DNA from 4 places in the Bacillus sp. FAU20 genome. Region 2 is predicted to be linked to each of the others. Evidence: riboswitches for the same ligand, from Rfam matches in the RefSeq annotation. Region 2 holds a riboswitch; each other region holds the start of a gene.

Region 1 (8,288 bases), on a different contig from region 2:
AGCGTCCATCAGCATCATTATTAATTGGTATTCTTATTTTTGCAGTCGGTATTCCATCAGCGTTATCATTTGGGATTATGAGTGACGTGAAAATATTTGGGAAAACATTCTTTGATTTAGTCGACTTTTCAGTAAGTAACGTATTGCTACCGTTAGGGGTACTAGCTATTTCATTATTTGTACCAAATAAAATGAGTAAAGAATTGTTGATGAAAGAATTAGAAGTGACGGAAACGAAAGGGGAAACGTTATTTAACATTTGGTTCTTCTTACTTCGTTATGTTATTCCGATAACTGTAATAATTGTATTTTTAAATGCGATAGGTGTATTTAAAATGTTTGCATAAAAAAAGGCGGGGAGCTCCCGTCTTTTTTATGTTGTTGAATGTAATAGAGGATTATATGCTTTATAGGCTGTGGTGACTGCGAGGAATGAACCGATTAAAAATAAAACTGAGCCGCCAAATGTAAATATCCGGCTGATATATGTCGCTCTAGCTTCTTCTATTTTTTGTTGTAATTGCGTATTCATATGGATCACCTCGTAAACTAGAGGCATTTAGTTATGGTCTATGTAGAATGCCTATATTGTGTGAAGTATAAATAAAAAAACCTCGGTAGGCACCGAGGTTTTTTATAATCCGATATAAGGAGATGGGTCAACTGCGTTTGTCTTGCCGACATTCCATTCTCCAAGATGGAGTTCGAAGTGTAAATGTTGTCCGTATGATTGGCCCGTATTCCCCATAAATCCAAGCTGATCGCCTTGTTTTACAGTTTGTCCATTCGATACAGAACGGCTATTCATATGAGCATATACTGTCGTATATGTTTTTCCGTTTATACGGTGAGATAAATACACTACGTTTCCGTAACTAGATGATAATTCTGAGCGAATAACAACGCCATCTGCAGCAGCGATAATTGGAACCGTTCCCGAAGCAGCGATGTCAATTCCTTTATGGTTATCTAAAGAACGTACACCAAATCCGGAAGTTTTTGATCCGGCTGCTGGTTTGATAAAGCCACCGATATTTGTATCATGTGGTGTTGGGGCTGCTTGAGCTTTTTGAGCAGATTTAGTAGCTTGTTGCTTGCGAGCCTCTTCTGCCTGGCGAGCTTCTTCCGCTTTACGAGCTTCTTCGGCACGTTTTTCTTCTTCAATTGCTCTTTGAACAGCTTGACGTTGATTTTCTAAAATGCCTTTGGATTCTTCTAATCCTTCAATCTCTGAATCTACTTTTGCTACTTTCGTATGTAGATCGTTAATAAGGGTTTGTTGCTGTTGTTGGTTATTTTGTAATTCTTGCTGTTTTTGTTCTAGTTTTTGTTCAGATTCTTTCAGTTGTTGTTCTTTTTTCTCAACAGCTTCTTTTTCTGTTGTTACAGCATTTTGATCAGATGTTTGTTTTTTTACAATATCTGTATCGTTGTTTAATATTAAACTTACGGAGTACATATTATCAACAAGATCAGCAATGTTTGTAGAGTTTGTTAATACTTCTGTAATGATATTTGTACGCGGTTTTTCTTGCATAGATTGTAATCGTTGTTTAATAACTTCCTGACGTGTATCTATGTTTGTTTGTAATTGTTCTATATGTTTCTTTTTATCAGTAATTACTTGTTGCGTTTTGCTAATTTCCTTTTTTGTATCGTTTAATTCAGCCTCATTTTTATTAATAGAAGTAGTTAATTCATCGATTTTCTTCTGTAATTCTTGAATTTCTTTTTCTATTTGTTCTTTCTCGACTGATTTATTTTGTAAGTCACTTTGTTTGCCTTCTAATTCAGATTGAATATTAGATAATTTATCTTGATTCGTTTCAGCGTATACGGGTGAAAGTAACGGGGAAGCAAAAATCGTTCCTGCTGCTAAAACACTAAACGCTGCAAATTTCTTTTTCATTGTTGTCTGACTCCTTTCCCTATGAATGTTATATATCATAAGAAGAAGGGTGTCTATCGTTGTAATCATAATGTAAAGAAAAATTTATAAAATTGCTAAGTTTTGTCGGAATTTATCATTTTTCAACTGTAATTGTCATAGTGCTTACATTTTATTCATATGTGTAACAAAGGTATATTTTGGGATTTATCTGTAAAATAAAGGAGGAAAGTAATCGTTTTTATGAGATAAGATATTGCTTGGAAAGCTAATAAAACACTAGTGAGGAATCGTTCTCATGTTAGGTTTTCTGACATGGGTCTGCTTTTTGTCAAGAAAATTATTTGTGTTCGGGCAAAGTTATTTTGTTGTCAGATTTAAATTTTTGATTTATGATTTTTAACAGGGACAAAATGTAGTGAATTGTCGAATAATATGTAATACTCTTAATTTCAAGTTTTATAGAGATAGAATGAGAGATAGAGTGACACATCGAAGAGGGGGTTACAACAAATATGAAAAGAATAGGACTTGCATGGCAAATATTAATAGGACTTGCACTTGGTATTGCGGTTGGGGCGATTTTCTTTGATAATCCAGCTGTTGTGAAGTACTTACAACCAATTGGTGATATTTTCATCCGATTAATTAAAATGATCGTTGTACCGATTGTTGTAGCAAGCATTGTTGTTGGGGTTGCTGGTGTTGGCGATGTTAAAAAACTAGGTCGACTAGGCGGAAAAACAATTATTTACTTTGAAATTATTACAACAATTGCAATTATTGTTGGTCTATTAATAGCGAATATTTTCCAACCAGGAAAAGGCGTAAATATGGAGCAGTTAACAAAGACAGATATTTCGAAATATACACATACGACAGAGCAAGTACAAAGTCATTCATTTGCAGATACATTTGTAAATATTGTTCCAACGAACATTATGAAGTCATTAGCTGACGGAGATATGCTTGCTATTATCTTCTTCTCTGTACTATTTGGTTTAGGTGTAGCGGCAATTGGTGAAAGAGGAAGACCAGTTCTTCAATTTTTCCAAGGTGTAGCTGACGCAATGTTTTACGTAACAAACCAAGTTATGAAATTTGCACCATTTGGTGTGTTTGCACTAATTGGTGTTACAGTTTCTACATTTGGTCTTGCTTCATTAATTCCATTAGGGAAATTACTAATTGTCGTATATGGAGCAATGATTTTCTTCGTAGTAGTTGTCTTAGGACTTACAGCGAAAATATTTGGAATTAATATTTTCCAATTCTTTAAGATTTTAAAAGACGAGCTGATTTTAGCGTATTCTACAGCAAGCTCAGAAACAGTTTTACCAAAAATCATGGAGAAAATGGAGAAATTCGGTTGTCCGAAAGCAATTACATCTTTCGTTATTCCGACAGGTTATTCATTTAACTTAGATGGATCAACTTTATATCAAGCAATTGCGGCTATTTTCTTAGCGCAAATGTACGGTATTGATTTATCTATTACACAACAAATTACATTATTGCTTGTATTAATGGTTACATCAAAAGGTATCGCAGGTGTACCGGGCGTATCATTCGTTGTATTATTAGCGACACTTGGTACAGTAGGTATTCCACCTGAAGGCTTAGCGTTCATTGCTGGTATTGACCGTATTTTAGATATGGCTCGTACAGCAGTTAACGTTGTAGGAAACTCTTTAGCAGCTGTAGTTATGTCTAAGTGGGAAGGTCAATATGACGCTGAAAAAGGACAAGCTTATTTAAAAGAGATTTCTGAAAAGGGTCAAGCGGCTTAATTATAATATGAACAAGCTCTCACATAATATGTGGGAGCTTTTCTGTATATAGAAGAGGAGCAGACATAATGAAACGTAAATATGGTGACGGTTCTTCGTGGAAGAGGCTAATAGAGAAGGGTTATACGGTTAAGCAAGTGGAAGAGGGGATGCTCGGAATACTGGATATAAAAAAGGTGAGGAAGCCTAGTTGTAAAGAATATGATGGTGAAGAACTTTGTATTGCAGCGGATCAGTATATGTGGATTCAATATTTCATAGACGGGAAAAACTTTGCGATTACCGCTATGTTAGATGATCAGAAAAAATTAGTGCAATATTATATCGATGTGGCGAAAGAATATAAAATAGACGATCGTGGTTTACCTTATTTTGATGATTTATATTTAGATGTAGTATTATTATCTAGCGGTAAGGTGTATGTATTAGATGAAGAGGAGCTAGAGGATGCTTATAAAAGTGGCGATGTCACGAAGGAAGAGTATGAGTTAGCTTGGTACACTACGAAATGGATATTAGCTGCAATAAAAAATAGTGAATTTTATTGGATTTCAATATTAGAAGAAGAAATCGAAAAGTTAAAATGATTGTTGTATTCACATTTTTGTATAATTACCAAAAAAATCTATACAAAAAACAATTGACTTTTGTTTTGTAAGCGAGTAAAGTTAGGAAAGAAATTATTATTAAAAAATAAATATGAAACCTTCTTATAAAGAGAGGCGGAGGGACTGGCCCTACGATGCCTCGGCAGCGGACTCGATTTCAGAGTGCTGTGCCAAATCCAGCAAGCGTGTGCTTGAAAGATGAGAAGAGCGTTTCTTATAGATGTATAAGACCTCTTCTCATTGGAAGAGGTCTTTTGTTATTCATTAGAAAAAGGTTGAAACTAGGGAGAGATGGTACTTTGAAAGAAACGAGAGGAAATGGTTTAGCTTTATTACCACTTGGGATATTTTTGGCGCTATTTATTGGTTCTGGAATTATTACAGGTGATTTCTATAAATTGCCGATACTTGTAGCGATTTCAATTGCTGTAGGAGTCGCTTTAGTGATGAATCGTAAAGAAAGTTTTAATGTGAAAGTCGAGCGGTTCGCTAAAGGTGCAGGAAATCCGGATATTATGATTATGGTATTAATTTTTGTGCTTGCAGGTGCATTTTCTGAAACTGCTAAAGGAATGGGCGGAGTAGACTCAACTGTTAATTTAGCGTTAACTATTTTACCGCCAGGATTTATCATAGCTGGAATCTTTGTTATTGCTGCGTTTATTTCATTAGCGATGGGAACTTCAATGGGAACAATTGCAGCATTAGCACCGATTGCTGTAGGTATTAGTGGTCAAACTGATATCTCAATTGCGCTTGCGATGGCTACTGTTGTTGGCGGAGCGATGTTTGGTGATAATTTATCATTTATTTCAGATACAACAATCGCAGCTGTTCGTTCACAAGGAACAGAAATGAAAGATAAGTTTAAAACGAACTTTTTAATTGTATTACCAGCAGCTATTATCACAATTGTACTATTAGTAATAGTTACTTCAGGAAGTGATACGCAGGTTAAAGCGCATAGCTTTGATTGGATAAAGATTTTACCGTATGCAGGAGTACTTATTACAGCGCTACTTGGCTGGAATGTACTTATTGTATTAACTGGTGGAACTGTACTATCTGGTGTTATCGGTCTTATAGATGGAAGTTACACGTTAGAAAGTTTCTTTAAAAGTGTAACGACTGGAATGGGCGGTATGATGGAGTTAGTATTACTTGCTATATTAATTGGCGGTATGGTTGAATTAATCCAATATAATGGTGGTATTCAATATTTAATGAATGTATTAACACGTAATATTCGTTCGAAAAAAGGAGCGGAATTTGGTATTGCTGGTTTAGTGAGTATGACAAATATGTGTACAGCGAATAATACGATTTCAATTATCTTTACAGGCCCGCTTGCAAAAAATATTGCAGATCAATATGAAATAGACCCTCGTAAATCAGCGAGTGTATTAGATCTTTTCTCATGTTGTGTGCAAGGATTAATTCCGTACGGTGCCCAAATGTTAACGGCAGCAGGATTTGCAGCGTTATCTCCGGTTGAATTGTTACCATATGCATTTTATCCAATCTTAGTTGGAGTATGTGGGATTGTTTCTATTTTAATTGGGTTTCCAAGGTTTTCGAAAGTAGCTGAGAAAAAAAAGTATCATAAAACAGCTTAATTTAATATGAATGTTAGTAATTAAAAAAACGTGCAGAGAATAGACTCTGCACGTTTTTTTGCGTAAAGGGCTGAATATGACTCGGTCTTAAGTCTGAGTTAAAAACGGTTCTTAAGCTCGTTATGGAAAGATGAAAAAATAGTTAAGATAAGAGTATCAAATCGAAGGGAGGCAAGCACAAGATGAAACAATTTCTAGCGTTTATCGCAGCCGGTATTTTGGCTTTAATTGCTCTTGGTAGTCTTGCTGGTATTGTAGGGTTCGCAATCGGAGCAGGAGTTGTATATTGGAGCTATAAATCATTTGTGCGAGCTAAATCATTTTTTGGAAAGTTAGCTTGGGGTATTGTTGGTTTAATCGGTTTATCCATTGCACTTTCTCATTCGCCAGCATTAATCGGTATCGCTGCTTTAGTGGTTTTATATTACGGATACCGTGAGTGGAAAAAAGAAAAAGATGTAGTTGTTGAATCTGCTCCAGAAAGTTCTAAACCATATAGCAACTTTGAAGATGAGTGGAACAAATTAATGAAAAATTAAAACAATAAATCAAATTATAAATAAAGTAGAAGAGAGGAAGATTTATAATGAAACAATCTTTATTCGGACGTGTACGCGATGCAATTTTAGCTGATTTTCATAACGTGTTAGATGAGAAGGAAAGAAAAAATCCAATTGCGATGTTAAACCAATATTTACGTGATAGTGAGCGCGAAATAACAAAAATTGAGAAGTTAATTGAGCGTCATAAAACATTAAAATCTAACTTTGCTCGTGAGCTTGAGCAAGCGCGTTATTTCGTTAATAAAAGATCAAAGCAAGCTATCATTGCTCAAGAAGCAGGCGAATTACAATTGCATGAACGTGCTTTAGAAGAGGTAGCTTATTATGAAGGGCAAGTAACTCGATTAGAAGAAATGTATGCAGGTGTTGTAGAGCAAATTGATGAGTTAGAGCGTCGTCTTTCTGAAATGAAAAATAAGTTAAAAGAAATGCACGCAAAGCGTATGGAACTAATGGCACGTGAAAATATGGCACATGCAAATCGTCGTATGAATACTGCGATGCATAAAATGGATGAAAATAATCCGTTCTTACGATTTGAAGAAATTGAAGATCACATTCGTGACTTAGAAACTCGTATGAATGAAGAGCATGAGCGTGACACATTTGATATGAAAATTGCAAAACTTGAGCGTGAAATGAAAGAAAAGAATGATATATCGTTAACGAAAGAGTTAACAAAATAATAGTAGTATATTATAAAACAGGCTTATGATATAGTGATAGGAGAAAAGGTGTTGGAAAGCAATGCCTTTTCTTCTATGTATATGTGACAAGAAGGGGGGAGCTGAAATGAAGAAACATTTTTCAAAGACACAATTAATGGGAATGCTCCTCATCATATTTGGATTCGGTCTTTTTCTTGATATGATACTTGGACATTTTGAACCAGGTGGTCTCATTTTTGCATTTATTATGCTTATGTTTGGAAGGCATTATCGTAAAAAGAATCGTTATGTACGGGGAAATGTATTTTTATTTGTTGGTGGTATCGTATTTTTATTTTTCTTATTTTCATCAGCAGCATTTGTTCTTGTCGTATTTGCTTGTTTAGCTTTAATTGGTTATCAATTGATTCAACAAGGACATCAGCAAAAAGCAATGAAGGTTGAAATTAAAGAAAAAGGGATTATAGACGAAGAGAAGCAAATATATCGTACAGAACCATATTTGAAAAATATGTTTGTAGGCAATGTAAGAATGATGGATCATATTTATGAACTTGAGGATATTAATGTTCAATATGGTGCTTGTGATGTGGAAATAGATTTAACAACTGCTATGATTCCAGAAGGGGAAACGGTAATTGTTATTCGGGGTGTCGTTGGTAATATTCGTTTATATGTGCCGTATGATATTGAATTGTCTCTAAATCATTCTGTTATTGTCGGACGTGTGCTCTTGCCAGGTCATGAGGAGACAGGGTTTAACCGCAATGTTACATTTAGAACAGAGCAGTATAAAGAGGCTCCTCGTCGTATAAAAATTATTTCTTCGCTTGTCGTAGGCGATACGGAAGTGAGGAAAGTATAATGAAGAAACAAAAAAATATTTCGTGGATGTATATTCGTTATTCTATGTTGTCCTCAGTTAGTATCGCACTCATTTGTACAATTGTATATGTATGGAAAAGCGAGCAACAAGTATATGATTTATTATGGAAGGAATCCATCGCTTCTGTTCCAATTGGCTTGTTTATTATGACTACAAGTTTACTTATCGGAGGAATTGTAGGATATGCAATCGGTTACTATATAGAGCAGCGTATACAAGGATTAAATACGTTTCTATTTGAAGTAGAGCGAGGGAATTTTCCGAGTGAT
Region 2 (8,288 bases):
CTTCCACTCTAGCAAACCAGCTACACATATAAAGAGATTAATAACAGCTAATATTAGCATGACGTATAAACCAGTAGAAATATAAATTACAATGCTAACTACGTTATATAAAATCCATAAATGCCAGTTTTCTAATATTTTTCGACTTAACATAAATTGAGCCACTAGTCCCAATACGGCATTTAAAGCGTCTAAATATGGACTTGTTGACTCTAAATAACGGACTTGATAATAACCCCAACCAATCCAAGCAACTAAAATAAAACTTATATAAAAAGTCCACCCTTTCAAATCTAAACGAACTGTTGCTTTTACCTCTCCCTCCCCACTTCGTGCAATCCAATAATACCAACCATATACATTAAATATAAATTGAAAAGCGGCTAATACTGCCATTGCATATAAACCTTGTGTAATAAAAATGTATAGAAATACCGCAACAGTAATCATGCCAAATAAAAAGTTGGATACTTTTTCTCTCGCTAATAACCAAACATTAATGATTCCCATAATTGATGCGAAAATTTCAATATAACTCGATTGAATATACAATCCAACTAATACACAAATAATACTAGAAACAAGTAAAAAAAGTGGACTTCTAACCATATTTATCTCTCCCTAGATGTGTAATAAATTCCCTATTACCAGTATAAGGAATAGCCCTTTCCTTTACCATGAATTTCCTCCTCCTCATTATCCATTCCATCTACGATAAGTCTTTTCTTTTTACAAAATTCTCTTAAAGATGATATCGTTTTTATAACATATCTCTACTAGAAAGGAATAAAGGATATGCTAACTAAACATCGAATTTTATTTATTGGTGCCGGTCGTATGGCAGAAGCTATATTTTCCGGATTACTTAAAACAAGCAAAGAGTACATCGAAGAAATTATCGTCTCTAACCGAAGCAACATAGAAAAGCTAAAACAGTTACAACATCGATATAATGTGTCTACTACAACAGATTGGAAACAGCATGTTACATCTGTTGATACGGTTGTTTTAGCAATGCCACCTTCTGCTCATGAAGAGTTATTAGCTGAGCTATCTCCGTTAATATCAAATCAACTAGTCGTAACAGTAGCAGCTGGCATTGGACCATCTTATTTAGAAGCTAGACTCCCAAAAGGCACGCCTGTTGCTTGGATTATGCCTAATACAGCTGCTGAAATTGGAAAGTCTATCTCCTTATATACAATGGGACAATCAGTAAACGAGATACATCAAGAAACCCTGCAACTACTTTTAAAAGGTATTGGTACTTCGCAACTTTGTACTGAGGAAGAAGTTCATCAGCTTACTGCAGTTACTGGAAGTGCACCAGCCTTCCTTTATTACTTTGCTGAAAGCTTAATTGAAGCAACAAAAAGTTATGGAGTTGATGAAGAAACCGCAAAACATCTTGTCATTCAAATGATTTCTGGCTCTGCTTCTATGCTTGAACAAACGCAAAATCCAGCTAACCTTCGCGAACAAGTAACAACGCCAGGTGGTTCCACAGCTGAGGGTCTCAAAACTTTATACGAATATAATTTTTCAGAGGCAATTCAAAAAGCAGTAGAAGCAACAAACAAAAAAGCTAGGGGGAAATAATATGATTTTAACAAGTTTAAAAGACTATACAACATTACATAACGGTGTAAAAATGCCTTGGTTTGGTTTAGGTGTTTTTAAAGTAGAAGATGGTTCAGAAGTAATTGATTCTGTAAAAGCAGCAATTAAAAATGGCTACCGTAGCATCGATACTGCAGTAATCTATCAAAATGAAGAAGGCGTTGGGCAAGCGATTCGTGAATCCGGTGTTTCACGTGAAGAATTATTTATTACCTCAAAAGTATGGAATAGCGATCAAGGATATGAAACAACACTTCAAGCATTTGAAACTACATTAGAGAAATTAGGTCTAGAATATTTAGATTTATATTTAGTACATTGGCCTGTAAAAGGGAAATATACTGAATCATGGAAAGCATTAGAAACACTTTATAAAGATGGCCGTGTTCGCGCTATCGGTGTGAGTAATTTCCACATTCACCACTTACAAGACGTATTTGAAATTGCTGAAATTAAGCCAATGGTCAACCAAGTGGAATACCACCCACGTTTAGCACAAGAAGAGTTACATGCATTCTGTAAAGAACATAATATCCAGCTTGAAGCTTGGTCACCATTAATGCAAGGACAACTACTAGATAATCCAACGTTACAAAAAATTGCGACAAAATATAATAAATCAACTGCGCAAATTATTTTACGCTGGGATTTACAAAACGAAGTTGTAACAATTCCCAAATCAATTAAAGAACATCGCATTATTGAAAATGCAAACATCTTCGACTTTGAATTAAGTGCTGATGATATGAAATCAATTCAAGCTTTAAATGAAGATCGTCGCGTTGGTCCAGATCCAGATAACTTTAACTTCTAGTAGAAAAACCACTGCCATATGCAGTGGTTTTTTCATTTAATAAAACTGAAAATTTAAACTATATTTCATTTAGTTGACACTTCATTATTCAAGGTGTAAGATTTTGAATTATCAAAGAAAAACAAAAATTAATAAAATTTATTCGTTTACTCATTGTATCAAGAGAGGTGGAGGGACTGGCCCTTTGAAACCTCGGCAACAGGTTCATTTTGAATACTGTGCCACTTCCTGCAAGCTTTATGCTTGAAAGATAGAATGAGGGACTTCGTTTATATACGGGTGCATAACTTGTACGTAAAAATCCCTCTTTCTCAATATGAAAAGAGGGATTTTTTATTTTCATTTCCCTCATCATCATCCAAACTTAATTATTTAGGAGGAAAATCAAATGAAAAAGAAGTTTGTACCCGGTATTGCATCAGTTGTAGGAGTAAGTATTTTATTAACTGGTTGCGGTAGTTATAAAAACGAAACAAGCGGAGCAAATGCAAAATACGAGGCACCTAGTAAACAGGTTTTAAACTTATCTTCACCTACTGAAATACGAACAATGGATACGGCTCGTGCTACAGATACTGATTCTGGTCAAGTAATGAGAAACGTATTTGAAGGTTTGTATAATCTTGGTGAAGGTAACAAACCTGTTCCTGGTGTTGCAAAATCTCATGAAGTAAGTGGCGATAAAACGAAATACACATTCCATTTGCGAGATTCAAAATGGTCAAACGGCACTCCTGTTACAGCTAAAGATTTTGTGTTCGCTTGGCAAAGAGCCGTAGATCCAGCAACAGCCTCTGAATATGCATTTCTATTCTTTGATATTAAAAACGCAACAAAAATTAACAACAAAGAACTTCCAGCCGACCAACTTGGTGTAAAAGCAGTTGATGACCATACGTTTGAGGTAGAATTGGAGCGTCCTGTTCCGTATTTTATTAGCTTAACAGCGTTCCCAACATTTCTACCAATTAACGAGGAATTCTTTAAAGCACAAGGTGATAAGTACGCTTTAGAAGATAATACAATCTTGTACAACGGAGCTTTTACACTAAGCGATTGGAAGCACGAACAAAGCTTTAAATTCAAGAAAAACCCTACCTATTGGGATAAAGATACTGTCAAACTAGAAGAAATCAATTTTAACGTCGTAAAAGAAAAATCAACAGAAGTAAATTTATTCGAGTCAAAACAATTAGATCGTATAAAACTAACATCTGACTTCGTCGATAAATATAAAAAGGATGCTAACTTTAAAGAACGTCCAAACGTAGGCGTACAATTTTTACGTATGAATCAACAAAACAAAGTGCTTCAAAACGTTTCTGCACGCCAAGCAATTGATCAAACAATTGATAGAAAATCCTTTGTAAATACGTTATTAAATGATGGATCTACACCAACATTTGGTCTCGTTCCAAAAAACTTTGCAAAAGGACCTGAAGGAAAAGACTTCCGTACTGCAAACGGCGATTTAACAAAAGTTGATACAAAATCTGCACAAGAGTTATGGAAAAAAGCTAAACAAGAGCTTGGTTCGGAAAAGATAACATTAGAATTATTAACGAGTGATGCTGACCTTGATAAGAAAACTGGTGAATTCTTAAAAGGACAACTAGAAAAGAATCTAGATGGATTAACAGTAAATATAAAACCGCAACCGCGTAAGCAACAAGTTTCGCTTTTATTAAAAGGTGACTACGAAATCGGAATTGATGGCTGGAGCCCTGACTTTGCGGATCCAATTACATTCCTTGAGCTATTTACAACGAATAACCCTTATAACTTAGATCATTACTCTAATAAGGAATTCGATGAAACAATAGCAAAAGTGAAAACAACTTTAGCTGGTGATGAAAAAGCTCGCTGGGAAGCATTACTAGCATCCGAGAAAATATTATTTAAAGACTCTGTTATCGCTCCTCTTTACCAAAAAGGCGAATCTTATTTAGAACGTTCTTATGTGAAAGGAATTGTGCAAGTAGACTTTGCAGGTCAATTAAACTTCAAGTGGGCAAAAATTGAAAAATAAAGTGAAACTTTAATAAGTGGGGGGTTCTTCATCCCCACTTATTATTAGCCCACACCAATTGTTTTTTTAGCAAAATATATTAAAAATAGGTTCTCTCACACATGAGAATCTGCTTTTTTAATATATTATTCTAAGAAATTAACAATCTATTTTTACTATTGACATATAGTTCTTTCCAGTGCTAATATTCTAAATAATCAAAGAAACAAAATATTTCACCATCAAAATATAATGTCTACTACGTTGAAACACATAACGATAGATTATAGTTCAACATGTATATACATATAGAACACATGATTACCTATAAACAAATATTTATAATAGGTTTTATCTCCTTCTATAGCCACTTCAAGACACGGACATTATGACGTTACGAACAACACATTTAGGGAGGAACGAACAATGAAGAAAAAAGTTGTACCTGTTGTTGCATCTGTTTTAGGGGCAAGTCTATTACTAACTGCTTGCGGGGGAAATAAAGATAATGCAAGCGGAGCGAAAGCAAACGATAAAGCACCTGATAAACAGGCAATTAACTTATCATTCGCTTCAGAAATTCCAACAATGGATGTTGCAAAAGCAACGGATGGGGAATCCATGAACGTAATGCGCAATGTTTTTGAAGGGTTATATGCAATGGGAGAAGATAATAAACCGGTTCCTGGCGTCGCTGAGTCGGTTGACATTAGTCCCGATAAAACAAAATATACATTCCATCTGCGTGATTCAAAATGGTCAAACGGTACTCCTGTTACAGCAAAGGACTTTGCCTTCGCTTGGCAACGTGCTGTAAATCCTAATACAGCAGCTGAATACGCATTCTTATTCTTCGATATAAAGAATGCGAAACAAATAAACCAAAAACAATTGCCAATTGATCAACTAGGGGTCAAAGCTGTTGATGACAAAACGTTAGAAGTACAACTAGACCGTCCTGTTCCCTACTTCTTAAGCTTAACGACATTCTCAACATTCTTACCAATTAATGAAGAGTACTTAAAGTCTCAAGGCGATAAATATGGTTTAGAAACAAATCATTTAATTTACAACGGTGCTTTCACATTAGAGAACTGGAAACATGAACAAAGCTTCCAATTGAAGAAAAACCCTAACTATTGGGATGCTAAAACTGTAAAATTAGAAGAAATCAACTTCAATGTCGTTAAAGATAAGTCTACAGAAGTGAACTTATATGATTCAGGACAAATTGATCGTGTTGCTTTAACTGCAGAGTTTGTTGATAAATATAAAAGCGATCCAAACTTCAAGGAACGCGCTGAAGTCGGCATTCAATTTTTACGACTAAATCAGAAAAATGAAACATTAAAAAATCAACATGCACGCCTTGCTATTAACGGCGCAATGAATAAAAAAGCTTACGTAGAAACAATCTTAAATAACGGCGCTGTTCCAGCTGAAGGAATGGTTCCTGCGAAATTTGCAAAGAGCCCAGAAGGCAATGACTTCCGTAAAGAAAATGGAAATCTAGTCAAGGATGATGTGAAAACAGCGAAAGAAAATTGGAAAAAAGCAAAACAAGAACTTGGTACTGACAAAGTAACAATCGAACTATTAACAAGTGATAATGCTTTAGCTAAAAAGACTGGTGAATATTTAAAAGGTGAATTAGAAAAAAACTTAGATGGATTAACAGTGAATTTAAAACCGCAACCACGCAAACAACAGTTGAAACTACTATTAAGTGGTGACTATGAAATTGGTATTGACGGGTGGGGCCCTGACTTCGCTGATCCAATTACATTCTTAGATTTATTTACAACAGATAGTGCTTATAACTTCGATAAATACTCTAACAAAGAGTACGATGAGCTAATTCATAAAGTGAAAACAGATTTAGCTGGCGATGAAAAAGCACGCTTTGAAGCAATGAAGCAAGCTGAAAAAATTCTATTACAAGACGGTGCTGTCGCTCCTTTATACCAACAAGGTCGTTCTTACCTACAACGCTCTTTCATTAAAGGGCTTGTAACAACTGACTTCGGCGGTGAATTTAACTACAAGTGGACAGAAGTTGCAAAATAATAAAATAAAAAGGTATCCAATCACAGGATACCTTTTTATTTTATACTTCTTTAACTACATGACTTCTTCTCTTTACTATTCCTTTTATAGATACAGTAATTACCGCTACCAATTGCGTAACTAATATAATGACTAATAATGAAATAATATTTTTCTCTAGACTAACTCCCCCAAATATTATTGTATAATAGCCATTTGCTGCATATGTTGCGGGAAATACTTCACCCATTGTTTGATATGTTTTAGAAAGCATTTCATGCGGTACAATTACACCCGAACTTACAAGTTGTAGTGATAGCGAGATAATATTAAAAATCATACCTGCGTTTCCGAAAACAGCTATGAACATTTGTGTTAATGAAAGAAAGGCGAAGAAGACTATCGCTTGAAACATCCATATACTCCATACTGCTTCATGTATTTCAATTTGAAATCCTCTCATCAAACCAATTGTAATACATGCAAGTAAAATTGATACTATACTGTTAATAACCTGTCTTGATACAAAATTACTCCAACCGTTCTTTACTTCCTTTGCAACTTTTGATAGTTCCATACTCATGATCATGGCTCCTACAAATGAAGCTAATACCATCATTAGTGGTACCATGTTAACCGAAAATCCTTTTGCATCATTTACTCTATGCACTGTAAAACTAATTGAATCTTCGTTTAACCCTTTTATTACTTCTACATTTTCAGGCCCTACAGCTTGTAATTTCCCCACAATCGCTTGTTTTTTATAACTTGTTATCTCTTTATTTACATTGTCTCGGATTTGTTTTGCGGCTCCTTCCATCAGTTGCTTTGCCATCATGGCATTCGCTTGATTAATGTGAAAGTTTAAATTTGATTTTCCTGTTTCATTTATATCCTTTGAAAAAGAAGCAGGAATTTCAATAATCATATCGTATACATGGTCATTCATTGCTTTATTTGCTTTTTCCACAGACTGTTCTGCTTTCACCTGAAATGGTAAACTTCTCTGTAAGCCTTCTGCTATTTTACTACCTATATTTCCATCTTCATTCACAATAGCAATACGCATTTGGTCTGCCCTTTCATTCACTCCATCATATGCCGTTAACCAAACACAAAAGAAAACAAGTTGGAACGATAGCGCTACTACCATTCCAATATACGTACCTGGTCTTTTTAAAAACTGTTTTAATGTATCCATCTTCCCGCTCTCCCGTACAGCAAGCAAGTACTTACTTACATTTTGTTTTTAAATAAATACTAGGGTCTTAAAGCCCTAGCATATAAAACTATATTATTCTCAATAAATTTCTCATCATCGATTTCCATAAGTCGGTTTTCAAAACGTAATTTAGATAAGAAGTAACCAAAATTAATCCATATAAAATTCATTACTTGCGCTTCAATATTTGTATGAATAACCTTTCCCTGTTCCTGCATTTCAGCAAAATATATGATTAATTCTTCTTTTAACCCTTTTGGAATTTTGGAGATTTCCTCATCTAATTCAGGAAATTCCCTCGCCTCACGTATACCGATAGAAATAATGTCTTTTATGCTATCTAAAAATTTATGATAATGCCTCGCTAAGTTCTTTAAATCCGTTTCTAATTCCCATACAATTTCTGTTTGTAAAAAATGTTTTAAATGCGGGACATATGAAAATTCAGCAACCGCCGCTTCAATAACACCCTTTTTACTTTTAAAATTGCGGAATATCGTTACTTCATTAACACCAGCACGCATTGCAATTTCCTTCGTTGTTGCCGCCGTATATCCCTTTTCTTTCACTAATTCAAT
Region 3 (8,288 bases), on a different contig from region 2:
GGTTGTGTCATGAGCGGAATCATCGATTTAGTAGCTGTAGCAGAGAAAGATGAGCGCGATGTGGATATTGAATCAAGCACAATGAATTTTATCGCTGATCGTACAAAGCTTGTATTTATGGACGATAAGTTAACGGTTGATTGGCATGAAGGTGGAGGAACTTTTCAGCTGAAGAGTCCGAGCCAATTTTATAATCCGAATATGAAGTTACATGTTCGAGTGTAGTAAAGGAAAGGTGGTCCAAAATGTATGTTGGAACCACCTTTTTTTATTGTATAAGTTGCTATTATTGTCGTTTTTTGTTGATAAGTCGATATATTTAAAAAATCGCTGATATAATTCGAGTTGCGCCGATATATTCGAAAAATCGCCGATATAAATTCATACACCAAATAACGTACACCTCTCCTGACAATACGAAGATTTTTTCACATAATGAAATGTACATGTGATTGAATTTTCTGTATAATCTTCTTTGCGGAGGGGATACGCATGAGAAGATGGGGAATTGAGTTATTAATTTTAAGTGTTGTTATTATTTGGGGGATTAACTATACAATTGCGAAGTATGGACTTTTAGAATTTACAGCAATTGAGTTTACTGCACTTCGTATGATGGCGGCGGCACCGCTTCTGTTACTCCTTACCTTTTTTATTGAAAAGTCGGTTTATATGGAGCGAAAGGATATACCTAGATTAATCATCGTTAGCGTTGTAGGTATTGTACTGTATCAAACGCTATTTATGGAAACTGTCAAATATACATCCGCTACAAATGCCTCTTTACTCATTTCTATATCACCTATTTTTACAACTGTATTTGCGATTTTTCTGAAACAAGAAAATTTTTCTTCTCGAAAGTTAATCGGTTCTATGATTGCTTTTGTTGGTGCAGCATTAGTTTTAGTAGCAGGGCATTCACTTACTAGTTCTTTTTATGGCAATGGAATTGGACTTATTACATCAATATGCTGGGGGCTTTATCCTGTTTTAGCAGGACCATTAATTAAAAAATATTCAGCATTACGTGTTACAGCATGGTCTGCGCTAGTGGGTGCGATTCCGCTATTATTGTTAAGTGGTCCGCATGTGTTTGTCATGCCATTTCACATTATTCACGGAATGACACTATTTGCTTTACTATATTCTATTTTCTTTGTAACAGTATTTGGTCTAGTAATGTGGTATGTTGGTGTTCAAAAAATTGGAGCGTCACATACGATGGTATATATGTATATAACGCCGCTTGTAGCTGTTTTATTTGCAGCTGTCTGGGCAAATGAATATGTATCGTTTCAACAGATCATCGGTGGAATTATCATTTTTGTCGGTCTATGGTTTGTGAAATCCCAGAAAGGAAAAGTTCATTCTATTGCAGGGGAACCTATATCAAAATAGGAAAACAGATCACCTATGATCTGCTTTCCTATTTTTTTATTTTTGGTAAGAAGATGAGAAATAAGATAGCAGTAATAAGTGGAATTAAGTTTAAAAATGGAATACGGAAGAGTGTAATAAGAATAATACCTGGAAGAAGAACACCGAGGACAGCGTAAAAAATGCTATGATTTTTCGTGTACCAATACAATGAAAGTCCAATAAGTGCAGGGATAATGAGGTGAATGAGAGCCATTAAAAAATAAATCATTAGACGCCCCCTTTATTTGTGTGCTTATTACATCATATCCGTATGTTCATAGATTGATATCATTTTTTTCATAAATGGACGAAAAAAGTTTGAAAAACCGTCACAAAATATGAGAATATGATGTTTGAAATCTTGTATAATATTATTTTCTAAAAACATTTAAACAACATAAACATACTGTTTATGTTGTTTTTAATTTAAATGAAATGGATTTAAGGAATATGAATTTGAAAGAAATTTTTTGTTGGATAGATAAGAACGAATGAAGAGAGGTACAGCATGATTAGTATGTCACTAAGATCATTTAAAATCCAATCGTATTATATACTAGGTATTTTGTTACTAGGATGGATGTTAACACCGTTTTCAGCACACTTTTTAGGCGCTGGAATTGGGCTTATTGTAAGTATGTATTGCGTTTGGCTTTTAGGGAGAAGAATTGAGAAGCTTGGAGATAGTATTGTAAAGAAGACGAAAGCACCGACACTCGGTATGTTTAACCGTTTTGCAGCTGCCATTTTGGGTGCTATTATTATGTACGAAATTGAGCACCACATGGTTATGTGGGCGTTTGCAGTAGGGATTATGGGTGGTTATTTCTTAATCGTTGTGAATTTAGGTTACTATAGCATGAAAGATGAGAAAGAACTAACAAAGAGCTAAAAAAGATAAAAAGATAAAAGAATTCTTTTTAGATGGAATAGATGATCCAGCCACGGATAGAAGCGGTCAGGGCCTTTTTTAGCCCCATGTGATGTGAAACCCGAGAGATGTAGTGAGTAGGGATATTATTTATATGTTCGAAGCCATGACTTGTCTCTGTTGAAATGGGTTTACTCTGGGATAAGTGATTCAGTGATGGATAGTACAGCAGGAAGCATAACTTTACATAAAATACAGGTTTCTGCTTCCAATAAGTTAACATGAAATTACGTATTAGTATGACTCTTAGCTTCTTTAAAAAAGTTGGATATAAGACAGCAAACTATTCCGGTAATTAGAATAATATATTTTATCGTTTCACTTGTATGCTCAAATAAATTAACGTTAAGCATTACAAGTCCCCAAAAAACTTGAATCGCTCCATAACTGAATAAAATTTTTCCTGTACGAGAAAAATTTTTCATAGGTCTCACCCTTTCCTGTATATGTAAATTGTATCATAAAAAAACTAAAAACGAATAAATATAAAGTGAATTTTCTGTAAAATTATAGATGTTGGCATGCCATTTTATGATTTAAGTCACAGATCAAGAGATTAACGTTTCACTTTATATAAGATATAGAAAGAAGCTTACGTTTTCACGTAAGCTTCTTTTTTATGTAAGTGTGTGTAACCGTTAAGCCGCATTGGGTTTTGTCGGTGAGTACGCGAAACTTTACGTTTACACGACACTTATTCATATGAGTAAAGGGTTATTCCAACAGAAATTTTTAATTTAAGCGATTGGGCCGCCTAAGTTAATAATATCTTCAGAAACGCTTTCGAACTTTTTGAAGTTCTCTTTGAATTCATTTGCAAGCTCGATTGCTTTTGATTTGTAAGCAGCTTTATCAGCCCAAGTTTGTTCAGGCATTAACACTTCGTCAGGTACACCTGGTACGTGAAGTGGAACTTCAAGACCGAAGATGTCATGTTTAGCTGTTTCAGTTTTTGCAAGTTCGCCGCTTAATGCTGCTTGAATCATTGCACGAGTGTAACCTAAGTTCATACGTTTACCAACGCCGTATTCGCCACCAGTCCAGCCAGTGTTTACTAAGAATACTTTCGCATCGTGTTTCTCGATTTTTTCACCAAGCATTTCAGCGTAGCGAGATGCATCAAGTGGTAAGAATGGTGAACCGAAGCAAGTTGAGAATGTAGCTTGCGGAGATGTAACACCGCGCTCTGTTCCTGCTAGTTTACTAGTGTAACCACTTAAGAAATGATACATAGCTTGTTCTTTTGATAACTTACTGATTGGAGGCAATACGCCAGATGCATCAGCAGTTAAGAAAATGATGGTATTTGGGTGTCCAGCAACACTTGGCAGTACGATATTGTCGATCGCATGCATAGGGTATGCAGCACGAGTATTTTCTGTTAAAGTAGTATCGTTGTAGTCTGCGATACGCGTTTGGTCATTAATGATAACGTTTTCTAAAACAGATCCAAATTTGATTGCATCGAAAATTTGTGGTTCTTTCTCGTGAGAAAGGTTTACACATTTTGCGTAGCAACCGCCTTCAATATTGAATACACCGTTATCAGACCAACCGTGCTCATCATCACCAATTAATTTACGGTTTGGATCAGCAGATAAAGTTGTTTTACCTGTTCCAGATAAACCGAAAAATAGTGCTACGTCACCTTCTTCACCTACGTTTGCAGAGCAATGCATAGAAAGAATATCTTGTTCAGGTAGTAAGAAATTCATAATAGAGAAGATTGATTTTTTCATTTCTCCAGCGTATTCTGTACCACCAATTAGTACAATACGTTTTTCGAATGAAACCATAATGAATGCTTCAGAGTTTGTACCGTCAACAGCTGGATCAGCTTTGAAGTTCGGTGCAGAAACAATTGTGAACCCTGACTCATGAGTTGTTAATTCTTCTTCAGTTGGACGAATGAATAATTGATGTACAAATAAATTGTGCCATGCATATTCATTAATAACTTGAATTGGTAGGCGGTAATTGCGGTCAGCGCCTGCAAATCCTTTGAAGACGAATAACTCTTCTTTTTCTTTTAAGTATTCTAAAACTTTAGTATATAATTTATTAAAATGTTCTTCAGAAATCGGTTGGTTTACAGCTCCCCAAGCAATTTTGTCAGCAACCGATGCTTCTTTCACAATAAATTTATCTTTAGGAGAACGTCCTGTATATTTTCCTGTTGAAGCAGAAACGGCACCAGTAGAAGTTAATTTCCCTTCATTTCGCATTAATACTTTTTCCACTAATTGCGGAACACTTAGTTGAATCTGTGCATTGCTTCCGTTCAATAATTCATGTAAACCAATTTGGACATTCACAGTACTCATATTTATATACCATCCTTTTCATTTAATGAAATATTTCTCGTAATCCCCAACAAGAGTATAACACAATTATATAAATAATGTATACTATTTATTTCTTTTTGTTTGTGTGAATACATTATTTCCTTATTAATATTTCATTTTAGGCGCATTGAGAAAAACTTTCACGAAAATGTGAATATTAATTGACAAATGAATATCATTTCTTTAGTATAGGTTGGGACGGATACTCTCTTATCCCGAGCTGGCGGAGGGACAGGCCCGATGAAGCCCAGCAACCTCACTTGTATTGATAAATGCAGGTGAATAGGTGCTAAAACCTGTGCGAGGCTACAGGTCTCGAACGATAAGAGCGAAGGGCAAAAAGCAGTATGCAAGTAGCAAATTAAACCTTTCCTCTATATAAAGTAGGAAAGGTTTTTCTGTATGCTTGTGTGGGAGAATAAATGTATGTCGCAATCTGTGGCAAATTAAGGATGAGTTCCGTACAATATATACAATTACTGTAGGGAGGTTTACCACATGACAAAAAAACGTCATCTGTTCACATCTGAGTCTGTAACTGAAGGACATCCAGATAAAATTTGTGACCAAATTTCTGATTCAATTTTAGATGCGATCTTATCAAAAGACGCAAATGCACGTGTAGCTTGTGAAACAACTGTAACAACTGGTTTAGTATTGGTAGCGGGGGAAATTACGACTTCTACTTACGTAGATATTCCAAAAATCGTTCGTGAGACAATTCAAGGCATTGGTTACACACGCGCAAAATACGGATTCGATGCAGAAACTTGTGCAGTTTTAACATCTATCGATGAGCAATCTGCTGACATCGCTATGGGTGTTGACCAAGCGCTAGAAGCACGCGAAGGTCAAATGACTGACGCTGAGATTGAGGCAATTGGTGCAGGAGACCAAGGTTTAATGTTTGGTTTCGCATGTAATGAAACACAAGAGTTAATGCCACTTCCAATCTCGCTTGCTCACAAATTAGCTCGCCGTTTAACTGAAGTACGTAAAGATGATACGTTATCATACCTACGTCCGGATGGAAAAACGCAAGTTACAGTTGAGTATGATGAAAATGGTAAACCAGTACGTGTTGATACTATCGTAATTTCTACACAACATCACCCAGATGTTACATGGGAAGAAATCGATCGCGACTTAAAAGAGCACGTAATTAAAGCTGTAGTACCAGCAGAATTAATCGATGGAGAAACGAAATTCTTCATTAACCCAACTGGCCGCTTCGTAATTGGTGGACCACAAGGTGATGCTGGTTTAACAGGACGTAAAATCATCGTTGATACTTACGGTGGATACGCTCGTCACGGTGGCGGTGCATTCTCTGGTAAAGATGCAACGAAAGTTGACCGTTCTGCAGCATATGCAGCTCGTTACGTTGCGAAAAACATCGTAGCAGCTGGTCTTGCTGAAAAAGCAGAAGTACAACTTGCATACGCAATTGGTGTAGCACAACCAGTATCAATTTCAGTTGATACATTCGGCACTGGTAAAGTATCTGAAGACGTATTAGTAGAACTAGTTCGTAACAACTTCGATCTTCGCCCAGCTGGTATTATTAAAATGCTAGACTTACGTCGCCCAATTTACAAACAAACAGCAGCTTACGGCCACTTCGGACGTACTGATGTAGATCTATCATGGGAACGTACAGACAAAGCTGCAGCTTTAAAAGAGCAAGCTGGTCTATAATATATGAAAAAAAGCTTTGCGCAGTGAGCGCAAAGCTTTTTTTATTTATAATTACGTTGAAATAAAGCGAAGAGTTCAATGTCATGCCAAGTGCCGTTGCGGAATATAGCTTCTTTACAAGTTCCTTCATGTTGAAAACCGAGTGATTTATATAATTTAATTGCTCTCTCGTTGAAAGAAAATACTCGTAAAGAAAGGCGATGTAAATTTAATTCTAAAAATGCATAATTCAATAATAAAGTGAAAGCTTCCTTCCCATAACCTTGCCCCCAGTAATCCTTTTTACCAATATCAATAATGCATTCAGCGTTTCGATTATACGAATCAATATGAATTAAAGAAGTAATACCAATTGGAAGATGCGTAGCTTTTTCTTCAATGATATAGCTTTTAGAGTTTGAAGAATGAATAAATTGCTGGCAAAGTTTTTCTGTATCTTGTAAGGAATATTTATCAAGGTTAAGGGTAGTTGAACTCATAACGTCTATATCATTATGCCATTTATAATACGTTAGAATATCATCTTCGGAAAACTTTCGTAACTGGATACGGTTTGATTCAAACAATATAAGCCCACCTTTTGTATTTACTAGTTTTTGTTCATTATTTCAATACACGAGCTACAATAAATGTGTCCTTCTAGTTCAATATACTTTCTTATATTAGTCATACCATTTGCCGGAAATGGCATATGAATCCACGCTTTTTCATACGTTTGTATTTCTTTTTCACATGATTTACAAAGGATTGGTTTCTTCTTGAACATATGTAATCAACCTTTCATTTGACGTGCTTTACTTGCGCAAAAGGCACTACTTAGTAAAAATAGTGTCGCGAATATAATGCTTACTAATGTAGCGTATGGAATTGCGCCTTTTAAGGAAAAGCCGACAGTGATGGAAGCGACGAATAAGAGGATGAATGTTGTTGTTAATTTTTTATAAAGTTCCATACTATGTAGACCTCCAATCTATTTTTTAGTACAAGTTTTAAAATTGAATTCTATTATGTAGAAAATATAAAGAGTAGCTAAAGATGTGTAGTCTAGGAGTATAAGAAATTGCACTTTCCTTTTTGTGGGTTAGTATACTTATATTGTATCATGGCGCATGATTGGCTTCATACATAATTGTGTAAAGGTATGTATGATAAAATGAAGAAAAGTCTTTAAGAAAGGAAAGATAAAAAATGAGTGTAACTGAACATAAAAAACAAGCTCCAAAAGAAGTGCGTTGCAAGATTGTTACGATTTCCGATACACGTACGGAAGAAACAGATAAGAGCGGACAACTATTACATGAATTGTTAAAAGAAGCGGGACATAAAGTAACTTCTTATGAAATTGTAAAAGATGATAAAGAAAGTATTCAGCAAGCAGTGTTAGCTGGTTATCATAAGGAAGATGTAGATGTTGTATTAACAAATGGCGGTACTGGTATTACGAAACGCGATGTCACAATTGAAGCAGTATCAGCGTTATTAGATAAAGAAATTGTTGGATTTGGTGAGCTGTTCCGTATGATTAGTTATTTAGAAGATATCGGAAGTAGCGCAATGTTAAGTAGAGCGATTGGTGGTACAATTGGGCGCAAAGTAGTTTTCTCGATGCCGGGGTCTAGCGGAGCGGTTCGACTTGCGATGAATAAATTAATTTTACCGGAATTAGGCCATATTACATTTGAGCTGCATCGCCAATGAGTAAGTGTGCTGGAATTGTATTAGCGGGCGGTATGTCGAGTAGATTTGGTGAGCCGAAAGCGTTAGCAATTTGGAAGGGAACTACTTTTGTTGAGCATATTGTGAAAGTGATGGGAAATACTTTGCAAGACATTGTAGTAATTAGCCATACTGATATAAAAGAGCGAGTAGAGCAATTCGTACAAGTCCCTGTTATA
Region 4 (8,288 bases), on a different contig from region 2:
GGAATTGCAAAAAAAAGTAGAGGAGAGTATAGAAAAAATATTAAAACAATATAAAGGATCAGAATCAATGTTAGACCGTGCTTTCGTAGTGATGATGAATCCAAAAAATGGCCAAGTATTATCAATGGCTGGGAAAAAGCTTGTAGAAAAAGACGGGAAAATGGAAGTAGAAGATTATGCTTTAGGCACGCTGACTAGTTCTTATGAGCTTGGATCAACGGTTAAAGGTGCGACAGTGTTAACAGGGTTTGAAACAAATGCAATAACTCCTGGAACACATTTTTATGATGCACCTATGAAGTTTAAAGGAACTAAGGAGAAGAAGTCTTGGAAAAATTTTGGTGATATAGACGATCTAAGAGCGTTACAAGTTTCTTCAAACGTTTATATGTTTAATATAGCATTAAAAATTGCTGGCGTGGATTATGTGAAAAATAGTTCACTAGATATTAAACAAGAATATTTTGATAAAATGAGGTATTATTTCAGGCAATTTGGACTAGGCGTACAAACTGGTATTGATTTACCAAATGAAACTGCAGGACAAATTGGAAGAAAAGATAATCAGCCTGGTTTCTTATTAGATTATTCTATTGGACAATATGATACGTATACACCACTTCAGCTTGCACAATATATTTCCACTATCGCAAATGGAGGGTATCGAATGAAACCACAAATTGTTCAAGAGATTAGAGAACAAACCGTTCAAAAAGATGAGGTTGGTAAAGTAGTACAATCAATAGAACCCGTTGTTTTAAATAGAATTGATATGAAACAAGAATATATTAATCAAGTAAAAGAAGGATTTAGAAAAGTATTTCAAGAAGGAGATGGAACGGGAGTAAGAGCGTTCCAAAAAGCACCATATAAACCAGCTGGTAAAACAGGGACCGCACAAACTGTATATGGTGGAGAAAATGATATTGGGCGAAATGAGAAAGGCGACCGTAGAGAATGTTATAATTTAACATTAGCTGGATATGCGCCATATGATGATCCAGAAGTAGCATTTTCTGTTGTAGTACCGTGGGTTAAAAATGATAAATCAGGCATTAACTCCGATATTGGAAAAGAAGTTTTAGATGCTTATTTTGATTTGAAAAATAAGCGATTAACTGGTGAAGCGCCAAAAACAGATGACTCTAAAGAGAATTAAAATGGACGAAACGTCTCTAGCATTCATGTGAACTAGAGGCGTTTTTATCTGGGAATAGATTAGAAATGAGGTATATATGAAGCTGTTTATTCTAAAATATTGGAGGAACATAGGTAGCTACATCATAATAATAATTGAGATTATATTTATTAATAACTCTTTTTTTATTTTAATGAGCTAAAATAATTCTATTAACGATTCACGTTTTGTAAAATAAATCATATATTGATAGCATAGGACAAGCAGAAAAGCTTGTTCTAACCTCACAGAACACTCCTTATCACGGTTAGGCATCTACATAGGTAGATGCCTTTTTTTATGTTGATGACTGAAAATTATTTATCAACATAATGTTGCAAGCACATTAGGACTATTAGGGGACGATTACATGTACAAATAACAGTATGCTTAATTAAAATAGTGAAATGTAAGGAGTGAGGAATAAGTGCTAAATATTTTAGTAGTTAATTTTCCAGCAGAGGGACATGTAAACCCTACATTAAATTTAGTAAAAGCCTTTACTGAACGAGGGGATAATGTACATTATATTACAACGGCAAACTTTAAGGGTAGAATTGAAGATTTAGGAGCTACTGTACATACTCATCCGGATCTATTAAAGGGGATTTCTATTGATGCTGAAACCTCATCTGGGTTAAATGCTTTCTTTCATGTGCATGTTCAAACTTCTTTATATATATTAGAAATTACGAAACAATTAAGTGAAAGCATAAATTTTGATTTCGTAATTTATGATATATTTGGTGCGGGAGAGTTAGTAAAGGAGTATTTAAAAGTTCCAGGTGTAGTGTCCTCACCTATATTTTTAATTCCTTCAGAGTTTTTGAAGACATTACCTTTTCATCCAAATGCAGATATACCATTCCAACCAGAGAAGATCTCTGAAAAATTATTAAACCAGATGGAACATGAATTTGGAGTAAAACCAAACAATAATCTTCAATTTATGAATAATAAGGGTGATGTTTGTCTCGTATACACAAGTCGTTATTTCCAACCTAATAGCGAATCATTCGAAGAAAATAACATTTTTATTGGACCGAGTATTTCAAAGCGTAAAACAAATATAAAGTTTCCATTGGAATCACTTAAAGAAAAGAAAGTTATTTATATTTCAATGGGAACACTGCTTGAAGGACTCGAACCATTCTTTAATACTTGTATTGATACTTTTTCAGATTTTGATGGGATAGTTGTAATGGCAATTGGTGATAGAAATGATATTTCTAAAATTAAGAAAGCACCAGATAATTTTATAATTGCTCCATACGTACCTCAATCAGAAATATTAAATGAAGCAGATGTTTTTATTACACATGGTGGTATGAATAGCGTACACGATGCCATTCATTATAATGTCCCATTTGTAATAATACCGCATGATAAAGACCAGCCAATGATAGCGCAAAGATTAACTGAGCTTGAAGCGGCACATAGACTATTGAAAGAACATGTTAATGTGCACACTTTAAAAGAGGCCGTAACAGATGTTCTTTCAAATGAAAAGTATAAACATGGTATAAGAAAACTTAATGATAGCTTTTTAGAATGTGGTGGTTCAAAAGAAGCAATTGCAGTTATTGAATCTCTTTTAAATAAAGTAAAACTTTAATCGATAGGGATTTTACTACCCATAAATAGCGGGATAAATAGTCGTAACTGTATACAAGCATAGAGGTTCTCACCTTTATGCTTGTATATTCTTATCCAGCAAATTGTACAGCAGTATTTGCATGTAAAAAAGCAGTATCAAAAACGGGAACAGTGAGATCATTTTGGGAGATGAGTAAAGGTATTTCAGTACAGCCTAATAATATACCTTCAGCGCCGTTTTGAATTAATGATTTTGTAATTTGTAATAGCTTTTCTTTAGATGTTTCTGAAATGATCCCTCTACTTAATTCATCTAATATGACATGGTGGATAAAAGTTCTTTCCTCGTCATTTGGGATAATTGTCTCAATGTTATATTTCGCTAATCGTGATTTATAGAAATCTTGCTCCATCGTTTGTTTTGTTCCTAATAGTCCGATACGTTTTATATTCTGTTCTACCATTTCTTTAGCACTTACATCACCAATGTGAAGAAGCGGGATAGATATTGCTTGTTCTACTTCCTCGGCAAATAGATGTACGGTATTTGAACACATTAATAAACATTCAGCCCCAGATTTTTCAACTTTCTTTGCAACTGTAACTAGTTCATTTTTCACTTCTTCATATTGATGGTTTTGTAATAAAGTAGTTACTTCACCAAAGTCCATACTATATAAAACTAACTTTGCATTTTGATCGTATTGAGAGAGTGTAAGTGTATTAATATGTTTATAGTATAAAGATGTAGATTCCCAACTTAATCCTCCAATCAAACCAATAACTTTCATAATGCATTCCTCCCGAAACGATTTTGAATTTATTATTTCATAATTCCGATAAGAATACAATGATTTAAATGATCTATTTAACAAAAAATAAAAATAGTAAGAAAAGTGTTGAAATTTACATTCTTTAGTGCCATAATACGAATTACAAATTAATACTTATCCAGAGAGGTGGAGGGAACGGCCCTAAGAAACCTCAGCAACCCCTATGCAATTTTATAGGAAGGTGCTAATTCCGCAGAGGACACGATGTGTTTTTTGAAAGATAAGAGGATTCTTGAACGTGACAGAAAATGACCTCTTATGTAAGAGGTCATTTTTTTGTTGTATAGAAAGAGAGTGTCGATGCATAATTCATTTTTAAATTAAATATAGAGTAATAAAAGTTGACTAATATGAGAGGGGAATTGTCATGAACAAATTATCAACAAAGTTAGTAGTAGCAATCGGTATTGGAGCAGCATTATACGGGATATTAGGGCTTTGGGGATTTTCTATTGCACCGAATACATTTATTAAACCAGCATTAGCTATATTAACTGTTTTTGGAGCATTATTTGGTCCAGTGGCAGGACTGTTAATCGGACTTATCGGTCATACCGTAACAGATACGATTGCTGGATGGGGGATTTGGTGGGGCTGGGTTATTAGTTCAGGAATTATTGGTTTTTCAATGGGGCTTATTCAAAGAAGAGTTGGTTTTAGTGTGAAAAACGGGTCGTTTAACAAGGGGGATATTTCTTATTTAGCAATTACTGGGCTAGTTGGTATTGTCATTGCTATTATATTTGCTGGGGCATTCGATATTATTGTGATGGGAGAACCATTTGACAAAATTGTTATACAAGTATTAGGCGCAACAATTTCCGATGTCATCGTTTTCTTAGTACTTGGATTGCCACTTACAATTGGTTTGGCGAAATCCAATAAGAAACATACACATTTAAAAATTGAAAAGTAGGGATGTTAACATGCAACCAATTATTTCGTTTGAACAATTCACCTTTCAATATTGGCATGCTGCGCAGCCTACTTTAAGTGATATTACCTTTCATATATACCCTGGGGAAAAAGTGCTAATTGCTGGACGAAGTGGTTCAGGCAAGTCGACATTAGCTCATTGTATAAATGGGCTAATCCCATTTTCTTACGAAGGGACTAGTACAGGTAACGTTTTAATTGCCGGTAAAGACCCGAGGGAAGGAAGTATTTTTGAACAAAGTAAACAGGTAGGAACAATTTTGCAAGATCAAGATGCTCAATTTATTGGTCTGACAGTAGAAGAAGATGTAGCTTTTTATTTAGAAAATGAATGTGTAAAGCAAGATGATATGAAAAAGATTGTTTCGGACTCATTAAGAAAGGTGAAGATGCATACGTTTCATAAACAAAGTCCACATGAATTATCAGGAGGTCAAAAGCAAACAGTTTCCCTTGCTGGTTTATTAACAACAAATGCGGATATATTATTGTTCGATGAACCGTTAGCAAACTTAGATCCACTAAGCGCCATACATACGATAGAACTTATGAAAGATATACATGAACAATATAATAAAACGATTGTTATTATCGAACATAGGATAGAAGAAATTTTAAAACTGGATTTAGACAAAGTTATATTAATTGATGAAGGTAAAGTCATTGCGATAGGAACACCAAAAGAAATCTTAGCGTCAAATATATTACCACGTATCGGCTTAAGAGAGCCTATTTACATCGAAGCATTAAAGAGATTACATTTTGATAGTAATAATGACGTAATATATCCAATGGAAAACCTTCAAAAAGAAAAGGTAAGCAACGTTATAAAAGAGTGGATGGAGAAACAAGTCATATTAAAAGGGAATACTAAAAACAAGGAATTACTTAAAGTGGAGAATTTATCATTTTCATACTCTAATAAACAAAAAGTATTAGAAAATGTAAACCTTTCAATATATGAAGGAGAAATTGTGGCACTGTTAGGACATAATGGAGCAGGGAAATCAACATTAGCTCATAGTCTTATAGGCATAAACAAAATGAAAAATGGGAAAATCTTGTTAAAAGGTGAAGATATTAGTTCTTGGTCTATTCGTAAACGTGGGGAAATCATATCTTACGTGATGCAAAATCCAAATCATATGATTACACAGCCTACTGTTTTTGAAGAAGTTTCATTTACATTAACATTACATAATTTTTCTAAGGAAGAAATTAAGAATAGAGTAGAAGGAACTTTAAAAATTTGTGGTTTATATCCATTTCGTAATTGGCCAATTCAAGCACTAAGCTATGGGCAAAAAAAGAGATTAACAATCGCATCTGTATTAACAACAAATCCTAAACTTATCATATTAGATGAACCGACAGCGGGACAAGATTATTATCACTATAAACAATTTATGTCTTTTATTAAAAACCTAGCTAAAAAGGGTATTTCATTTGTTTTTATCACTCATGATATGAATCTCGTACTAGAATATGCAGACCGTGCAGTAGTTCTACATGAAGGGAAAATTATTGCGGATAATACAGTGTTTGATGTATTAGGCGATCAAGAAACGTTACAAAGAGCCAACTTAAGAGAGAGTTCTTTAACCAAGCTTGTTAAATTTAGTGGGATTGCATGTCCAGAAAAATTTATGGAGCTTTATTTAGACAGTAATAGGAGGGAGGAAGGTGCATAGTACATATTTTCATCGTATGGATGGGGTAGTGAAATTGTTTTTATTTATTTTTTGTATGACGCTTACTTTTTTGTTTTTTGATTTTCGGGTGTTACTAATATTATTTATTATTGGGTGTATCGGGCTCAGCATTGCTAAAATTCCATTTCGTAAAATTTTAATTGTTTTTAGTGTCATATTTACATTTAGTTTATTAAACTCTGTCATGATTTTATTGATTACACCAACTCATGGATCTGAATTAACTGAATCATATACCGTGTTTTTACATGTTGGATATGCAACGATTACATATGAAACATTATTTTATGCAGCTACACTTTCATTAAAGTATTTTACGTTATTACCATTTACACTTCTTTTTATTTACACGACAGATCCAAGTGAATTTGTAAGTAACTTAAGTAAACTGGGTATTCATTATAAGATTACTTATGCAATAAATATTGCACTACGTTATATTCCTGACATCCAGTCTGAGTATAAAATTATTAAACACGCGCAAGAAGCGAGAGGAGTGGCTTTTGAAAAAGGAGAAGCAAGTTTATGGGTTCGTATGAAGAACCGTGTTTTAATTTTCTGGCCACTAATCATTCATTCTCTAGAAAGAATAGATACGGTTTCAAATGCAATGGATTTAAGAGGATTTGGAAAGAAGGATAAACGTACATGGTTTTATACAAGTAAGGCGAAACGTGAAGATTTCATCGCTTTATTTGCCGGTATTTTCATATTTATTGTTGCGGTATATTTAAAATTAAACGTATTTCAAAACTTTTGGTATCCATTTTAAAGCACTCTTTAAACGAGTGCTTTTACTTATTTTTATGTAGACATGCTCAAAAAAGGGATATACACATAATGTATAATACGAACCAGTTAAAATGATCAACTACCTATTAGTTTTCAAACCAAAAGGAGGAGAAAATATGAGTTACGGTGGTTCTTGTGGTTTTGGTGGAGGTTTCGCTTTATTAGTTGTGTTATTCATTCTATTAATAATTGTAGGATGCAGCTGCTGGGGCGGAGGATACTAATTTTTAATTAGTCTTCACAAATGTAAACTAAAAAAACATTGAAGATACTTATGTATCGAAACAAATAAAAAAGGAGCGACTATGCTCCTTTTTTATTTGTTTTAATGTGTATTCTTACTATATTTCGGGAACGTAATCGTTAAAGTCGTTCCTTTACTAACGATACTTCTGATTTTTAAACTTCCATGCATCGTCTCAATAATCTTAACAGCAACCATTGTACCTAAACCAGTTCCTTTTGTTTTTGTACTAAAATACGGTTCACCGAATCGATGTATTTGCTCCTGTGACATTCCAACTCCGCTATCTTCAATTCGTATTTCAACTTTACTATTATTGATGGATGAGGAAATATTTAAGGTACCACCATTAGGCATTGCTTCAATACTATTTTTTATTAAGTTTAAAAAACATTGTTGAAAGTGCTGTTTATTACCAACAATGGTTGCCTCAGAAAAATCCTGTGTAATATGTATCGTATTCATATTACACAATGGCAATATCATATTAATAACTCGATTTAACTCTTGTTTTACTGAAATTTGATCTAATTTTTCTGGAGCAGGTTTGGCAAACGTTAAGTAATCATCGATAATTTCTTGGGCACGATTTAACTCTTCAAGTATATGTTTAATATATTCGTCTCTTGATTCGGGAGTTAAATTTGGTGTTTTTAAAAGCTGTGTAAATCCTTTTACAACCGTTAAGGGATTCCTTACTTCGTGCGATATACTTGCAGCGAGTTGGCTAACAATCTCCATTTTTTCCATTTTAATTAATTTTGAGCGCATTAATACAGCATCTTTAATAACTTCATTTATATAAACAATAAATAACATTAAAGTAGTCGGTAATACCATGAAATAAATAATATACAAATTATTCACTTCAAAACCTGATAAGGTTATTACAATTAAAGTTGTAAATATTGCTAGGAAAAAGGTTAAAAGCATGGAAAAAACTACTTTAAGTTTTCTATTATATGTATTAAATTTTGAAGATGCGAGTGCTGTAACGA

The links. A riboswitch is a leader RNA that binds a small molecule or an ion and turns the genes downstream of it on or off. The one in region 2 is predicted to bind S-adenosylmethionine.
Region 1: linked by a shared signal. The riboswitch ahead of AC0OM3_RS17415 (Na+/H+ antiporter NhaC family protein) and the one ahead of AC0OM3_RS13255 (peptide ABC transporter substrate-binding protein) in region 2 are both predicted to bind S-adenosylmethionine.
Region 3: linked by a shared signal. The riboswitch ahead of metK (methionine adenosyltransferase) and the one ahead of AC0OM3_RS13255 (peptide ABC transporter substrate-binding protein) in region 2 are both predicted to bind S-adenosylmethionine.
Region 4: linked by a shared signal. The riboswitch ahead of AC0OM3_RS22095 (ECF-type riboflavin transporter substrate-binding protein) and the one ahead of AC0OM3_RS13255 (peptide ABC transporter substrate-binding protein) in region 2 are both predicted to bind S-adenosylmethionine.

The regions. Positions count from the first base shown of each region.
Region 1 is NZ_JBVYHY010000021.1:706,874-715,161, reverse strand. It holds gene AC0OM3_RS17440 (sodium-dependent transporter) at 1-347, shown strand, start outside; gene AC0OM3_RS17435 (hypothetical protein) at 374-532, opposite strand; gene AC0OM3_RS17430 (murein hydrolase activator EnvC family protein) at 635-1,909, opposite strand; gene gltP (glutamate/aspartate:proton symporter GltP) at 2,404-3,678, shown strand; gene AC0OM3_RS17420 (ribonuclease FAU-1 family protein) at 3,747-4,265, shown strand; SAM riboswitch class I at 4,386-4,491, shown strand; gene AC0OM3_RS17415 (Na+/H+ antiporter NhaC family protein) at 4,586-5,902, shown strand; gene AC0OM3_RS17410 (lmo0954 family membrane protein) at 6,085-6,441, shown strand; gene AC0OM3_RS17405 (PspA/IM30 family protein) at 6,489-7,151, shown strand; gene liaF (cell wall-active antibiotics response protein LiaF) at 7,258-7,998, shown strand; gene AC0OM3_RS17395 (sensor histidine kinase) at 7,998-8,288, shown strand, end outside.
Region 2 is NZ_JBVYHY010000017.1:156,027-164,314, reverse strand. It holds gene pnuC (nicotinamide riboside transporter PnuC) at 1-609, opposite strand, end outside; gene proC (pyrroline-5-carboxylate reductase) at 796-1,599, shown strand; gene AC0OM3_RS13260 (aldo/keto reductase) at 1,601-2,434, shown strand; SAM riboswitch class I at 2,587-2,691, shown strand; gene AC0OM3_RS13255 (peptide ABC transporter substrate-binding protein) at 2,823-4,463, shown strand; gene AC0OM3_RS13250 (peptide ABC transporter substrate-binding protein) at 4,869-6,509, shown strand; gene AC0OM3_RS13245 (YhgE/Pip domain-containing protein) at 6,550-7,689, opposite strand; gene AC0OM3_RS13240 (TetR/AcrR family transcriptional regulator) at 7,749-8,288, opposite strand, start outside.
Region 3 is NZ_JBVYHY010000003.1:1,262,797-1,271,084, forward strand. It holds gene AC0OM3_RS06825 (iron-sulfur cluster biosynthesis family protein) at 1-225, shown strand, start outside; gene AC0OM3_RS06830 (DMT family transporter) at 493-1,398, shown strand; gene AC0OM3_RS06835 (hypothetical protein) at 1,427-1,648, opposite strand; gene AC0OM3_RS06840 (ATP synthase subunit I) at 1,928-2,311, shown strand; gene AC0OM3_RS06845 (hypothetical protein) at 2,578-2,775, opposite strand; gene pckA (phosphoenolpyruvate carboxykinase (ATP)) at 3,088-4,674, opposite strand; SAM riboswitch class I at 4,903-5,024, shown strand; gene metK (methionine adenosyltransferase) at 5,194-6,393, shown strand; gene AC0OM3_RS06860 (GNAT family N-acetyltransferase) at 6,435-6,959, opposite strand; gene AC0OM3_RS06865 (hypothetical protein) at 6,983-7,159, opposite strand; gene AC0OM3_RS06870 (hypothetical protein) at 7,166-7,345, opposite strand; gene AC0OM3_RS06875 (MogA/MoaB family molybdenum cofactor biosynthesis protein) at 7,582-8,091, shown strand; gene AC0OM3_RS06880 (molybdenum cofactor guanylyltransferase) at 8,088-8,288, shown strand, end outside.
Region 4 is NZ_JBVYHY010000026.1:35,798-44,085, forward strand. It holds gene AC0OM3_RS22080 (peptidoglycan D,D-transpeptidase FtsI family protein) at 1-1,159, shown strand, start outside; gene AC0OM3_RS22085 (macrolide family glycosyltransferase) at 1,605-2,792, shown strand; gene AC0OM3_RS22090 (aspartate/glutamate racemase family protein) at 2,884-3,564, opposite strand; SAM riboswitch class I at 3,718-3,833, shown strand; gene AC0OM3_RS22095 (ECF-type riboflavin transporter substrate-binding protein) at 3,974-4,522, shown strand; gene AC0OM3_RS22100 (ABC transporter ATP-binding protein) at 4,533-6,233, shown strand; gene AC0OM3_RS22105 (energy-coupling factor transporter transmembrane component T family protein) at 6,226-7,026, shown strand; gene AC0OM3_RS22110 (YjcZ family sporulation protein) at 7,163-7,270, shown strand; gene AC0OM3_RS22115 (LytS/YhcK type 5TM receptor domain-containing protein) at 7,372-8,288, opposite strand, start outside.